Linked DNA regions of Sphaerisporangium rubeum. The protein of the gene in region 1 binds, or shares a complex with, the protein of each later gene. Links are inferred from orthologs where the notes say so. Each region holds a gene or a part of one and is shown in the gene's direction. Other genes may lie near its edges.

Region 1 (4,559 bases):
GAACACCGACATCACGCAGAGCGGCGCCACCGTCAGCGCCAAGAACCTCTCGCACAACAAGAAGATCCTGCCGGGCCAGTCGATCACCTTCGGCTTCAACGGCAACTCCGCACCCGGACCCAACCCCAACCCCGACCTGATCACGCTGAACGGCGCCGCCTGCGCCTGATCCCGGACCGCCGGGCCGCCGCGTCCCCTCGCGGCGGCCCGGCACCGTGACCGCGACTCCACCGACCTCCTCTGTGACCTACGCCACCATGGCCGCGGGGCCACAGCGATACGGCGCCATGGTGAGCATGGCCTCACCCTCCGGACGGGCCACCCCCACGTGACCAGTTTGAACTGTCCTGGGAGGATCAGGCCGTGACCCGCTCCGAGAGCGCACACGCCACTTCGTACGGCGAGTAGCCTTGGACAGGTTCTATTTCTTGAAACGCCGATCTGCGGAAGAGGGCGATTTCGGCCGTGTCGTCTGAGTCGTCGGGGACAAACCCGCTGGCCACCTTTGGACAGAACGAGTGGCTTGTCGATGAGCTGTACCAGAAGTATCTCCAGGACCCCGAATCCGTCGACCGCGCCTGGTGGAACTTCTTCGCCGACTACAACCCCGAGTCAGGCACGAGCCGCACAGCACTGCCGGAGGCCAACGGCGCCGCCGCACCGGTGACCGAGCCGGCCGCCGCCGAGCCCGAGCCCACCCCGCGCGAGCCCGTGAAGCCCGCCAAGCCCGTGCAGAAGGCCGCGGCCAAGCCCGCCGAGAAGCCCGCCGCCAAGGCCGCCGAGCCGGCCAAGTCCGCCAAGCCGTCCGGTGCGGAAGAGGTCCGCCTGCGCGGCGCCGCCGCGCGCACCGCGGCCAACATGGACCTCAGCCTGGCCGTCCCCACCGCCACCAGCGTGCGCGTGATCCCGGCCAAGCTGCTGATCGACAACCGCATCGTCATCAACAACCATCTGTCCCGCGGTCGCGGCGGCAAGGTGTCGTTCACCCACCTGATCGGCTACGCCATCGTCAAGGCGCTCGCCGTGATGCCGGACATGAACCACTCCTACGCCGAGGTCGACGGCAAGCCGACCCTGGTCAAGCCCGAGCACGTCGGCCTCGGCCTCGCCATCGACGTGCAGAAGAGCGACGGCAGCCGTCAGCTCCTCGTGCCGTCCATCAAGGCCGCCGAGTCCATGGACTTCCGCCAGTTCTGGACGGCGTACGAAGAGGTCGTGCGCAAGGCCCGCGCCGGCAAGCTCGGCGTGGACGATTTCACCGGCACCACGATCAGCCTCACCAACCCCGGCACCATCGGCACCGTCCACTCGGTGCCGCGCCTGATGCCGGGCCAGGGCACGATCATCGGCGTCGGCGCCATGGAGTACCCCGCCGAGTACCAAGGCGCCTCCCCCGAGACGCTCAACCGCCTCGCGGTCAGCAAGGTCATGACCCTGACCAGCACCTACGACCACCGCATCATCCAGGGTGCGCAGTCGGGTGAGTTCCTGCGCCGCATCCACCGGCTGCTGCTCGGTGAGGACGGCTTCTACGACGAGGTGTTCCAGGCCCTGCGCATCCCGTACGAGCCGGTGCGCTGGGTGCAGGACATCTCGGCCTCCCACGACGACGACGTCGCCAAGTCGGCCCGCGTCATCGAGCTGATCCACGCCTACCGCGTGCGCGGCCACCTGATGGCCGACACCGACCCGCTGGAGTACAACCAGCGCAAGCACCCCGACCTGGACATCAAGTCCCACGGCCTCACCTTGTGGGACCTCGAGCGCGAGTTCGCGACCGGCGGGTTCGGCGGCCGTCCGCTGATGAAGCTGCGCGACATCCTCGGCGTGCTGCGCGACTCCTACTGCCGCACGGTCGGCATCGAGTACATGCACATCCAGAACCCCGAGGAGCGGTCCTGGATCCAGGCGCGGGTCGAGAAGGGCCACACCCGGCCGACCCGTGAGGAGCAGCTCCACATCCTGCACCGGCTCAACACCGCCGAGGCGTTCGAGACGTTCCTGCAGACCAAGTACGTCGGCCAGAAGCGCTTCTCGCTCGAAGGCGGCGAGTCGCTGATCCCGCTGCTCGACTCGGTGATCAGCGCGGCGGCCGAGGAGGGCCTCGACGAGGCCGTCATCGGCATGGCGCACCGCGGCCGGCTCAACGTGCTCGCCAACATCGTCGGCAAGTCGTACGCGCAGGTGTTCGGCGAGTTCGAAGGCAACCTCGACCCGCGCAGCGCGCACGGCTCAGGCGACGTGAAGTACCACCTCGGCGCCGGCGGCGACTTCACCGCGCCGAGCGGCCAGAAGATCGCGACGTCCGTGGTGGCGAACCCGTCCCACCTGGAGGCCGTCGACCCGGTGCTCGAAGGTGTGGTCCGCGCCAAGCAGGACCTGCTGGAGCGCGGCGAGGAGGGCTTCACCGTCCTTCCCGTGCTGGTGCACGGCGACGCCGCGTTCGCCGGCCAGGGTGTGGTGGCCGAGACGCTCCACCTGTCGCAGCTTCGCGGGTACCGCACCGGCGGCACCGTGCACGTCGTGGTCAACAACCAGGTGGGCTTCACCACCTCGCCGGCGTCGTCGCGGTCCAGCGTGTACGCCACCGACGTGGCGCGCATGATCCAGGCGCCGATCTTCCACGTCAACGGCGACGACCCCGAGGCCGTGGTGCGGGTGGGCCGGCTGGCCTACGAGTACCGCCAGGCGTTCCGCAAGGACGTCGTGATCGACCTGGTCTGCTACCGCCGCCGCGGCCACAACGAGAGCGACAACCCGAGCTTCACCCAGCCCCTGATGTACGACCTGATCGACGCCAAGCGCTCGATCCGCAAGCTGTACACCGAGGCGCTGATCGGCCGCGGCGACATCACGGTCGAGGAGGCCGAGCAGGCGCTGCGCGACTACCAGAGCCAGCTCGAACGCGCCTTCACCGAGACCCGCGAGGCCGGTCACAAGCCGCTGGAGCCGGGTGCGGTCGTCAAGCCGGCCCCCGACGAGGTGGTGCCGTGGTCCCACGACGAGACCCCGTCGGCGGTCAGCGAGGAGACGATCAAGCGGGTCGTGGAGACCCAGCTCAACCTCCCCGAGGGCTTCACCGCGCACCCGCGCCTGGCGCCGGTGCTGCAGCGCCGCGGCCGCATGGTGTCGGAGGACGCCATCGACTGGGCCATGGGTGAGACCCTGGCGTTCGGCTCGCTGCTGCTCGACGGCCACCCGGTGCGCCTGGTCGGCCAGGACTCCCGTCGTGGCACGTTCGGCCAGCGGCACGCGGTGCTGGTCGACCGGGTCACCGGTGAGGACCACACGCCGCTGAAGGCGTTCAACCAGGGCACCACGAAGTTCTACGTCTACGACTCCCTGCTGTCGGAGTTCGCGGCGATGGGCTTCGAGTACGGCTACAGCGTGGTGCGGCCGGACGCGCTGGTGGCGTGGGAGGCGCAGTTCGGCGACTTCGCCAACGGCGCGCAGTCGATCATCGACGAGTTCATCTCGTCGGGTGAGCAGAAGTGGGGCCAGCGTTCCTCGGTGGTCCTGCTGCTGCCGCACGGCTACGAGGGCCAGGGTCCCGACCACTCCTCCGCGCGGATCGAGCGGTTCCTGCAGCTGTGCGCGCAGGACAACATGACGGTGGCGCAGCCGAGCACGCCGGCCAACTACTTCCACCTGCTGCGCTGGCAGGTGCTGAGCAACCGGCGCCGTCCGCTGGTGGTCTTCACGCCGAAGTCGCTGCTGCGGCTCAAGGCGGCGTCCTCGCCTGCCGTGGAGTTCACCTCCGGGGCCTTCCGGCCGGTGATCGGCGACGCCACGGTCACCCCGTCCGAGGTGCGGCGCGTGGTGCTGTGCTCGGGCCGGGTGTACTACGACCTGGTCGCGGCGCGGGACAAGCAGGAGCGCTCGGACGTCGCGATCGTGCGGCTTGAGCGCATCTACCCCTTCCCCGCCGAGGAGCTGCGTGCCGAGCTGTCCCGTTACAGCTTGGACGCCGAGCTGGTGTGGGCCCAGGACGAGCCGATCAACATGGGCCCGTGGCCGTACCTCACGCTGAAGCTGGCCGAGGAGCCGGGTGTGCTCGGCGGTCGCGGGCTGCGCCGGGTGTCCCGGCCGGCCAACTCCTCGCCGGCGGTCGGCTCGCACGCCGCGCACGACGCCGAGCTGGAGCGCATCACCACCGAGAGCCTCGGCTGACGTTCACACGCATCGAAGTCCCCCACTGGTGGTTCTCGTGGGGGACTTCGCGTGTATCTGGATCATCGTTAGGAGACGCCATGTACTTCACCGACCGGGGGATCGAGGAGCTGGTCGAGCGCCGCGGCGAGGAGGAGGTCGGCATGGTGTGGCTGGCCGAGCGCATGCGTGAGTTCGTCGACCTCAACCCGGAGTTCGAGGTGCCGGTGGAGCGGCTGGCGACCTGGCTCGCGCGGCTGGACGACGAGGACTGAACCACGCCGGGCAGACGCGATACATCTTGACTTTTCACGGACGCGACATATCGTGTTTGTGGAAGACGCATCGTGTCCCCCTCGGAAGGCGAATGTCATGGCCCAGTGGATCATCGACCAGCCCGGCCGGCACAC
Region 2 (3,268 bases), 1.7 Mb from region 1 along the record:
TGAAGCTCGATCGCGTGCCGTCCTCGGTGGTGGTGCTCGGCGGCGGTGTCATCGGGGTCGAGTTCGCCTCCGTCTGGAAGTCCTTCGGCGCCGAGGTCACGATCGTCGAGGCCCTGCCTCACTTGCTACCTCTGGAAGAGGAGTCCAGCTCCAAGCTGCTGGAGCGCGCGTTCCGCCGGCGCGGCATCAAGTACGAGCTCGGCACCCGGTTCGAGGGGGTCAAGACCACCGACACCGGGGTCGTCGTGACCCTCCAGGGTGGCAAGACCCTCGACGCCGAGCTGCTGCTCGTCGCCGTCGGCCGCGGCGCCGTGCACTCCGGGTTCGGCTACGAGGAGGCGGGGGTCGCCATCGAGCGGGGCACCGTCGTGGTGGACCAGTACTGCCAGACCAGTGTGCCGGGGGTGTACGCCGTCGGCGACCTGATCCCCACGCTGCAGCTCGCGCACGCCGGGTTCGCCGAAGGCATCCTGGTGGCCGAGCACATCGCGGGCCTCAACCCCATGCCGATCGACTACGACGGGGTGCCCCGCATCACCTACTCCGACCCCGAGGTCGCCTCCGTGGGCATCACCTCGGCCGTCGCGCGGGAGCGCGGTCACGACGTCGTCGAGCTGGTGTACGACCTCGGCGGCAACCCCAAGAGCCAGATCATCGGCACGCAGGGGGCCGTCAAGATCGTCGCTCAGAAGGACGGCCCGGTTTTGGGGGTCCACATGGTGGGCAAGCGCATGGGCGAGCTCGTCACCGAGGGCCAGCTGATCTACAACTGGGAGGCGCTGCCGACCGAGGTGGCCCAGCTCATCCACGCTCACCCGACCCAGTCCGAAGCCGTCGGCGAGGCGATGCTCGCGCTGGCCGGCAAGCCGCTGCACGTCCACAACTGAAGCCCTCACAAGGAAGCGCGAGAGAACTATCATGCCGGTTTCCGTAACCATGCCCCAGCTCGGCGAGAGCGTGACCGAGGGCACCGTCACCCGCTGGCTGAAGAAGGAAGGCGACCAGGTCGAGACCGACGAGCCGTTGCTCGAGGTCTCCACCGACAAGGTCGACACCGAGATCCCCTCGCCGTCCAGCGGAGTGCTCACCAAGATCGTCGTCGCGGAGGACGAGACGGTCGAGGTGGGTTCCGAGCTCGCCGTCATCGACGGTGAGGGCGGCGGCGCCGCACCGGCCGAGCCCAAGGCCGAGCAGGAGGCAGAGCCCGAGCCCGAGCCGGAACCCGAGCCCGAGCAGCCGAAGGCCGCGCAGGCTCCCGCCTCCTCGATCCCGCAGCCTCCCGCTCCGCAGCAGCAGCCCGCGCCGCAGCCTCAGCAGCAGGTGCAGCAGCAGCAGGCGCCGGCCCCGCAGGCACAGGCTCCCGCCCCGGCGGCGCAGTCCACAGGTGAGAGCCCGTACGTCACGCCGCTGGTGCGCAAGCTCGCCGGCGAGCACGGCGTGGACCTCGACTCGCTGGAGGGCACCGGCGTCGGCGGCCGCATCCGCAAGCAGGACGTGCTGGAGGCCGCCAGGCAGCAGCGCGAGCGTGCCGCCGCGCAGGCACAGGCGGCCCAGGCCGCCCCGGCCCCGGCTCCGGCTCCGCAGGCGCAGGCTCCGGCCGCCGCGCCGCAGGCGGCTGCTCCGGCTCCCGAGCCGGTGCAGGCGGACACCACGCTGCGCGGCCGTACCGAGAAGATGTCGCGCATGCGGCAGACCATCGCCAAGCGCACCATGGAGTCGCTGCAGTCCTCGGCGCAGCTCACCACGGTCGTCGAGGCCGACGTCACCAAGATCGCGCGGCTGCGCGACCGGGTCAAGGCGGACTTCCAGCGCCGTGAGGGTGTGAAGCTCACCTTCATGCCGTTCTTCGCGCTGGCCACCGTCGAGGCGCTCAAGCAGCACCCCAAGCTCAACGCGGTGATCAACAGCGAGACCAACGAGGTCACCTACTTCGACCACGAGCACCTGGCGTTCGCGGTCGACGCCGAGCGCGGCCTCGCGTCCGCGGTGATCAAGGACGCCGGCGACCTCAACCTCGCCGGCCTGGCCCGTAAGATCACCGACCTCGCCGAGCGCACCCGCACCAACAAGGTGAGCCCGGACGAGCTGTCCGGCGGCACGTTCACGCTGACCAACACCGGCAGCCGCGGCGCGCTGTTCGACACGCCGATCATCAACCAGCCGCAGGTGGCGATCCTCGGCACCGGCTCGGTCGTCAAGCGTCCCGTGGTGCTCGACACCCCCGAGGGCGAGGTCATCGCCGTCCGGTCCATGGTCTACCTGGCCCTGACCTACGACCACCGCCTGGTGGACGGCGCCGACGCCGCGCGCTTCCTCACGACGGTCAAGCGCCGCCTTGAGGACGGCCGCTTCGAAAGCCAGCTCGGCCTGGGCTGATTCTTCAGGCCACCGCACGGCCGGACCGGGATCTTCCCGGTCCGGCCGTCGTCGTACGGGGTGCGGCACCCCGTACCGGTCGCCGTCGCGGGGATGCGACGTCCCGTGCCGGCCGTCGCCGTACGGCGGGCCGACACACCGTGCCGGTCGCCGCCGCGCCGCGTCACCGGCATAGGGTGATCGGTATGAGCGTCGTCGTCACGGGATCGTCAGGGCTTATCGGCACGGCCCTGGTTCGCGCGTTGCGTGACCGGGGACATTCCGTCGTCAGACTGGTGCGCAGGCCGCCGGCGGGGGCGGACGAGGCGTTCTGGGACCCCCGGGAGGGGGTGCTCGACCCCGGCCTGCTCGAAGGGGCCGAGGCGGTGGTGCATCTCGCGGGTGCGGGGATCGCCGACCGCCGGTGGACCGACGCCTACCGGCGTGAGCTGCTGGCCAGCAGGGTCGACTCGACGCGCCTGATCGCCACCACCGTCGCCGGTCTCGGCCGGCCGCCGCGCGTGCTGCTGTCCGCCTCCGCCATGGGGATCTACGGCGACACCGGCGACCGCGCCGTCGACGAGTCGGCCAAGCTCCCCGTGGGGCCGTCCACCGAGCCCGGCACGTCCCCCGCGGCCACCGCGGGTGCGGCACCCGCGCCGCCGGCCGAGCCGTCCCCGCAGGCCCCGGGCCTGTGGCTCGCCGGTCTCGCCGCGGCCTGGGAGGCCGAGACGGTCCCCGCGGCCGAGGCGGGGGTGCGGGTCGTGCTGCTGCGCACCGGTCATGTGCTCACCCGTGACGGCGGCTTCCTCGGCAAGCAACTCCCGCTGTTCCGGCTGGGGCTCGGCGCGCCGCTCGGCTCGGGACGGCAGTACACCTCGTGGATCACCATGGAGGACTGGCTCGGCGCCGT

Evidence for each region.
Region 2: BJ992_RS27340 (region 1) and sucB share a complex: the UniProt entries of both Escherichia coli proteins name them as parts of the 2-oxoglutarate dehydrogenase (OGDH) complex. The link is inferred for Sphaerisporangium rubeum from one-to-one orthologs.

What each region holds. Positions count from the first base shown.
Region 1 is NZ_JACHIU010000001.1:6,487,240-6,491,798, forward strand. The notes cover bases 116-4,370. They hold BJ992_RS27340 (multifunctional oxoglutarate decarboxylase/oxoglutarate dehydrogenase thiamine pyrophosphate-binding subunit/dihydrolipoyllysine-residue succinyltransferase subunit), read left to right. Parts: upstream 116-465; coding sequence 466-4,170; downstream 4,171-4,370. Other genes in these bases: BJ992_RS27335 (glycoside hydrolase family 9 protein), read left to right, coding at 116-169; BJ992_RS27345 (DUF6104 family protein), read left to right, coding at 4,251-4,370. Also shown: more of BJ992_RS27335, read left to right, coding at 1-115; more of BJ992_RS27345, read left to right, coding at 4,371-4,424; BJ992_RS27350 (DUF4097 family beta strand repeat-containing protein), read left to right, coding at 4,522-4,559. UniProt on the Escherichia coli protein: E1 component of the 2-oxoglutarate dehydrogenase (OGDH) complex which catalyzes the decarboxylation of 2-oxoglutarate, the first step in the conversion of 2-oxoglutarate to succinyl-CoA and CO(2).
Region 2 is NZ_JACHIU010000001.1:4,765,836-4,769,103, forward strand. The notes cover bases 184-3,147. They hold sucB (2-oxoglutarate dehydrogenase, E2 component, dihydrolipoamide succinyltransferase), read left to right. Parts: upstream 184-918; coding sequence 919-2,376; downstream 2,377-3,147. Other genes in these bases: lpdA (dihydrolipoyl dehydrogenase), read left to right, coding at 184-887; BJ992_RS20510 (epimerase), read left to right, coding at 2,562-3,147. Also shown: more of lpdA, read left to right, coding at 1-183; more of BJ992_RS20510, read left to right, coding at 3,148-3,268. UniProt on the Escherichia coli protein: E2 component of the 2-oxoglutarate dehydrogenase (OGDH) complex which catalyzes the second step in the conversion of 2-oxoglutarate to succinyl-CoA and CO(2).